DNA from 2 places in the Longispora urticae genome. Region 1 is predicted to be linked to the other one. Evidence: riboswitches for the same ligand, from Rfam matches in the RefSeq annotation. Region 1 holds a riboswitch; the other holds the start of a gene.

Region 1 (3,333 bases):
AGCTCCCCGTCCACGGCGATCTCGTAGCGCGACTGGGTGGGCTCGTCCCGGATCTCGATCATGCCGCCCAGCCTACGACCCCGAGCGCGGTGGCCCCGGAGGTGCGCCGCGCTACGAGTGCGACGACGCCCGGTGGTTGAAGGACCGGGCCACCCGCCGGGGCAGCAGCGCCGTCCCGCGTTCCGGGGCGGTGTCGACCATCGGGGACAGCCCCGCGACGACGTCGTCCTCGTCCTCGGCGGGCGGGGACAGCACGCTGAAGATCAGCATGACCAGCGCGCAGCTGATCAGCAGGGTGATCGGCGCGACGAACAGGAACGGGCTGACCCCCTCGATCGGGCTGTCCATCCGGTGCAGGTGCACCCGCACCCCGAACATCGCCGTGTAGTGCATGCCCACGACGGCCACGCCCATGATCAGGGCCGCGAGGACGACCGGGCCCCAGCCGCGGACGTTGACCGTGAACCACAGCGCCACCGACGAGGCGATGACCGCGATCAGCACCGAGGCGACGAAGTACGTCCGGTCGTAGGAGATCGTGCCGCCCATCCGCATCGCGGCCATCCCGGTGTAGTGCATCGCGGCCACCCCGAGACCGGTGAAGATCCCGCCGAGCAGGATCCGGATCAGCCCCGCGCCGCCGTGTCCGACGATGAACAGACCGATCCCGACGGCGAGGATCGCGATCAGCGCGCTGGCGGTGGTGAGCGCCACGTCGTACCGGACGATGGAGCCGGGGACGTCGAAGCCGAGCATCGCGATGAAGTGCATGGGCCAGATCCCGGTACCGCCGATGGAGACGGCCCCCAGGACCAGCCATTTCTCGCGGTGCGCCCCGTTGAGCGCGGCGCGGGCCCGGGCTGTGCACACCAGTCCGATCGCGCAGCCGAAAGCCGCGATCACGTACGAGATCACCGGATTCACCCAGCCATATGCGAACTGATGCAACTCAGCCATGTCGCCCTCCACGGGAACCATGCGCCGCCCGACGACGACAGGGATCATTCAGCCATCCCGAGGTGAATCAGGGTCGCACAGGCTGTGTGCTCTCAACGAATTTGTCTCTTGATCAACGGACATGTCGGATGGGGAACAGGCGCGCCCCCGCCAGCGTTTTCCCAGTGACGCCCCGCGCCGACCCAAGGAGAGAAAGTGGCGACGATCACAGTCACCAAGGACAACTTCAACGAGCTGGTCTCGCAGCACGACTTCCTCGTGCTGGACTTCTGGGCCGCCTGGTGCGGGCCGTGCGTCCGGTTCGCGCCGACGTTCGAGGCGGCTTCGGGTGCCGAGGCCAACGACGGCATCGTGTTCGGCAAGATCGACACGGAGGCCGAGCAGGAGCTGGCCGCGTCGTTCCAGATCCAGTCGATCCCGACCCTGATGATCATCCGCGACAAGGCGATCGTGCACTCCGAGCCGGGCGCGCTGAGCCCGTCGCAGTTCGACCTGCTGCTGCAGAAGGCGCGGGAGCTGGACATGGACAAGCTGCGCGCGCAGGCGGAGGAGTCCGCCTGATCCGCCCGTGTGCGTTGGGCCCCCGCGACCGTCGTGGGGGCCCAAGACCTTTGACGGGTACTCCAGGGCAGCGCGCCTCCCAGGCACCGCCGCCCTCCCGCGCACCTTCCGGGCGCCACCGCCCCTTTTGCGCCAGCCGGGTCCCGGCCCCCGGCCCTCGCCGGGTCCCGCCATCTGGCCCTGACCTTGACCGTTCGCGCCGCTCCCGCCTACTCTCACGGCACAACTGCACACGCCATTGATCCCGGCGGGAGAGCTGACCTTCGAGGTCACGCCGAAGGAGCAAGACTCCCCGCACACTCTCAGGCCCACGTACCGCCCGGGTTAGGCAACTCTGGAAAGCAGCCGCGAGGCTCACCCACGGTGCAAGCCGCCCACCACGGCGGTGAAGCTCTCAGGTTCCGATGACAGAGGGGGAGGCCCACCCACTCCACCCTGGGAGCCTCCTGTGCGCACCGCACTGTACGAGCACCACCTCGCCCTGGGCGCGACCCTGACCGACTACGCGGGCTGGCGCATGCCCCTGCGGTACGGCAGCGAGAGCGCCGAGCACCTCGCCGTGCGCAGCGCCGCCGGGCTGTTCGACCTCGGTCACATGGGCCAGTTCGAGGTCATCGGGCCCGAGTCCGCCGCCGCGCTGGACTACGCGCTCGTCGGCCGGCTGTCGGAGCTGGACGTCGGCCAGGCCCGGTACACGCTGCTGTGCCAGTCCGACGGGGGCATCCTCGACGACCTGATCTGCTACCGGCTCGCCGAGGACCGCTACCTGGTGGTGGCCAACGCGGGCAGCACGGCTGTGGTGGCCGACGCGCTGTCGGTGCGGCTCGCCGGGTTCCGGGCCGACCTCGTCCGGCTCGACCGGTCGCTGATCGCGATCCAGGGGCCGAGCGCCGCCGGGATCCTCGCCCTGATCTGCGACGCGCACCTCGGCGGTCTGCCGTACTACGCGATCACCCCCGGCTCGATCAACGGGATCCCGCTGTGGGTGGCCCGGACCGGGTACACCGGCGAGGACGGCTTCGAGCTGTACGTGCCCGCCGAGCACGCGTCCGCCGTGTGGTGGGCGCTGACCACGACCGGTGAGCCGCACGGGCTGCGGTCGGCGGGGCTGGCCTGCCGGGACACGCTCCGCCTGGAGGCCGGCATGCCGCTGTACGGGCACGAGCTCAACCCCGACACCACGCCCTACGACGCCGGGCTCGGCCGGGTGGTCCGGCTCGACAAGCCCGACGACTTCGTGGGCCGGGCCGCGCTCACCGCCGCCGCCGAGGCGCCCCGTACCCGTCGTCTCGTGGGTCTGGTCTCCGCCGGCCGCCGGGTCCTGCGCGCCGGCCAGCCCGTCGTGGACCTGCGCACCGGCGAGCGGCTGGGCACCGTCACCTCCGGGGCCACGTCCCCCGTCCTGCGCCGTCCCATCGCGATGGCCTACGTGTCGACCGTCAACGCGCCGCTGGCCGTGGACGTGCGAGGCAGCCTCGAACCCGTCGAGCTGTCTGCCCTACCGTTCTACCGAAGGAGCACGTCGTGAGCCTGTCCTACACCGCCGAGCACGAGTGGATCACCGGCGAGGAGCCGGCGACCGTCGGCATCACCGCGTACGCGGCGGAGGCCCTCGGCGACATCGTCTACGTGGAGCTCCCCGAGCCGGGTACCGAGCTGAAGGCCGGCGAGACCTGCGGCGAGCTGGAGTCCACCAAGTCCGTCAGCGAGCTGTACGCCCCGGTCACCGGCACCGTCGTGGCCCGCAACGAGGCCGTCGTGGCCGACCCGTCCCTGATCAACTCGGACCCGCAGGGCGCGGGCTGGCTGTTCTCC
Region 2 (3,333 bases), on a different contig from region 1:
CGCCGACCTTGTCTCTGCGTCCGGAGACGCGACGCGGGTGGCCGCGGTGCCCGGAGGTGCGCCCGGCAGGACGCGCGCCCCGTACCCGGATGGTGCTCTGGATCTTGGTCGGGGGTGCGGGGCAGCGCCGTCGGGGACCTTGCCGTTAGGGTGTCCTCGGTCTAGGGGAGGACGAATCGTGTCGATGCGTGGGTTCGCGCTGGGTGCGTTGGTTGTGGTTCTGGCCGTTTCGGGGTGTGCGGGGGATCCGCCGCGTCCGAAGCCGGTGGCGAAGCAGGAGGCGGCCTCCGTGCCGTCGCCGTCGGCGAGCCCGAGCAGTGCTCCGACGTCCGCCGCGCCGACGGTCGCCCCGTCGCCGTCCGCGAAGCCGACGAAGGCGCCGGTGAAGCCCGCGCAGGTCAAGCCCAGTTACCAGCCGCCGCCGGCTCCGGTGCCGACCCCGCCGGCCGCGCCGCCGCACACCCCGGGCAGTGACTGCCGGCGCTATGACGGTACGAACGCCGAGCGCCCCGCGGTGAAGGCGGCGTTGACGGCGGCGGCGAACCGGCAGTACTGGCAGTCGGTGCACTTCACGATTCCGGTGAACCTGATGAAGGCGATCGCGTGGCAGGAGTCGGGTTGGCAGTCGGCGATCATCGCGTGTGACGGCGGGATGGGGACGATGCAGTTGATGCCGGGCACGGTGGAGTGGATGAACCTGAAGTTCAACGACGCCCCGGAGGATCCGAGGACCCTGAAGGGGAACACGGTGCTGGGGGCGGAGTACCTGGCGTGGTTGATCAGGTATTTCGGGGATCTGTACTTCGACCACACCTATGACCTGGCGAACCCGGAGCTGCTGAGTGTGGTGATCGCGGCGTACAACGTGGGGCACGCGGGGGTGCAGGACGAGGCGACACACACGATCCGGATCCCGAATCAGCGGTATGTGGACAACGTGCGGGCGTTGATGACCGGGTGCGAGTGTCTGGCGTTCTGAGAATCCGCAGCAAGGGGACAGTTCACGCGCAGTGACCTGGGCCATCAGCGGAACGGATCACCGGCTGGTACGGTTGCGCTGCCGTCTCACCCGAGTGGGAGAGACCCCTTGCCTTCGGGTGGGGGGCGCCGAAGGGGCAATACCTCCCCGGAAACTCTCAGGCAAAAGGACCACTCGGGCAGGCACCTCTGGACTGGGTCATGCCCGCGCGCAGAGGGGGAGGAAGCTCATTTGCCCGAGCCGACTCTCCTGGAGCACATGTATGTCCAGTTCACGCGCCAGTCTCACTGATCTTTCCCGTGGTGTGCCGTTCTCGCGCCGCCATATCGGTCCTTCGGCCGCCGATTCGCAGAAGATGCTGGACCTGGTCGGTTACGGCTCGACCGAGGAGCTGCTCGACGCGGCGATCCCGGACGCGATCCGTACCCAGCAGGGGCTGAGTCTGCCGGCGGCGGCGACGGAGCCGGAGGTCATCGCGGAGCTGCGGGCGATCGCCGCGCGTAACCGTCCGATGGCGCAGATGATCGGTCTGGGGTACTACGGGACGCACACCCCGCCGGTGGTGTTGCGCAACGTGCTGGAGAGCCCGGCGTGGTACACGGCGTACACGCCGTACCAGCCGGAGATCTCGCAGGGGCGCCTGGAGGCGCTGCTGAACTTCCAGACGGTCATCTCGGACCTGACGGGTCTGCCGACGGCGGGCGCGTCGCTGCTGGACGAGGCCACCGCGGCCGCGGAGGCGATGACGTTGACCCGGCGGGTGAGCAAGGTCAAGAGCGACCGGTTCGTGGTGGACGCCGACGCGTTGCCTCAGACCATCGCGGTGATCGAGACCCGGGCGGAGCCGCTGGGTATCGAGGTGCTGGTGGCCGACCTGTCGCAGGGGCTGCCGGAGGGTGAGTTCTTCGGGGTGCTGGTGCAGTACCCGGGGGCGTCCGGGGTGGTCCGCGACCACGAGGCGCTGATCGTCGACGCGCACGCGCGCGGTGCCCTGGTGGCGGTGGCGGCGGATCTGCTGGCGTTGTGTCTGCTGCGCGCGCCGGGTGAGATCGGTGCGGATGTCGCGGTGGGGTGTGCGCAGCGGTTCGGGGTGCCGATGGGCTTCGGTGGTCCGCACGCCGGTTACATGTCGGTGCGGGCGGGTCTGGAGCGCAACATGCCGGGCCGTCTGGTGGGTGTGTCGAAGGATGTGGACGGCAATCCGGCGTACCGGTTGGCGTTGCAGACCCGGGAGCAGCACATCCGGCGGGAGAAGGCGACGAGCAACATCTGCACGGCGCAGGTGCTGCTGGCGGTGATGGCGTCGATGTACGCGGTGTACCACGGTCCGGACGGGTTGCGGCAGATCGCGGAGCGCGCGCACCGGATGGCGACCGTGCTGGCGGCGGGGTTGCGTGAGGGTGGTGTCGAGGTGGTGCACGGGGCGTTCTTCGACACGGTGACGGCGCGGGTGCCGGGTCGGGCGGCGGAGGTGGTGGCGTCCGCTGCTGAGGCGGGGGTGAACCTGCGGCTGGTGGACGCGGACCTGGTGGGTGTCTCGTGTGACGAGACGACCGTTGACGGTGACCTGTTGAGTGTGTGGCGGGCGTTCGGCCTGTCGTCGGTGTCGGTGTCGGATCTGGACGCGTCGACGCCGGACGCGGTGCCGGCGGGGCTGTTGCGGTCGTCGGAGTTCCTGACGCACCCGGTGTTCCACGCGCACCGGTCGGAGACGGCGATGCTGCGGTACCTGCGGGCGTTGTCGGACAAGGACTACGCCCTGGATCGGGGCATGATCCCGTTGGGTTCGTGCACGATGAAGTTGAACGCCACCACGGAGATGGAGGCGGTGACGTGGCCGGAGTTCGCGGACATCCACCCGTTCGCCCCGTCGGAGCAGGCGGCCGGGTACGAGTCGCTGGTGAGCGATCTCGAGGGTTGGTTGGCGGAGGTCACCGGGTACGACGCGGTGAGTGTGCAGCCGAACGCGGGTTCGCAGGGTGAGTTGGCGGGTCTGTTGGCGATCCGGGCGTATCACCGCGACAACGGGCAGGCGCACCGGGATGTGTGTCTGATCCCGTCGAGCGCGCACGGCACGAACGCGGCGTCGGCTGTGATGGCGGGGATGCGCGTGGTCGTGGTGGCGTGTGACGACGAGGGCAACGTGGACCTGGTGGACCTGGACGCGAAGGTCGACAAGCACCGGGAGAACCTGTCGGCGATCATGGTGACGTACCCGTCGACGCACGGGGTGTACGAGGCGGGGATCACGCAGTTGTGTGCGAAGGTGCACGACGCGGGTGGTCAGGTGTACGTGGACGGGGCGAACCTGAACGCGTTGCTGGGGTGGGCGAAGCCGGGTCACTTCGGGGCGG

What was found. A riboswitch is a leader RNA that binds a small molecule or an ion and turns the genes downstream of it on or off. The one in region 1 is predicted to bind glycine.
Region 2: it holds a riboswitch for glycine, as region 1 does, so the genes downstream of both, gcvP (aminomethyl-transferring glycine dehydrogenase) here and gcvT (glycine cleavage system aminomethyltransferase GcvT) in region 1, are expected to answer to the same signal.

What each region holds. Positions count from the first base shown of each region.
Region 1 covers NZ_JAQZSH010000027.1:287,399-290,731, reverse strand. The annotation lists gene PT931_RS17595 (GNAT family N-acetyltransferase) at 1-62, opposite strand, end outside; gene PT931_RS17590 (MHYT domain-containing protein) at 112-957, opposite strand; gene PT931_RS17585 (thioredoxin family protein) at 1,153-1,518, shown strand; glycine riboswitch at 1,757-1,846, shown strand; gene gcvT (glycine cleavage system aminomethyltransferase GcvT) at 1,967-3,046, shown strand; gene gcvH (glycine cleavage system protein GcvH) at 3,043-3,333, shown strand, end outside.
Region 2 covers NZ_JAQZSH010000028.1:58,241-61,573, reverse strand. The annotation lists gene PT931_RS18205 (lytic transglycosylase domain-containing protein) at 266-979, shown strand; glycine riboswitch at 1,065-1,162, shown strand; gene gcvP (aminomethyl-transferring glycine dehydrogenase) at 1,242-3,333, shown strand, end outside.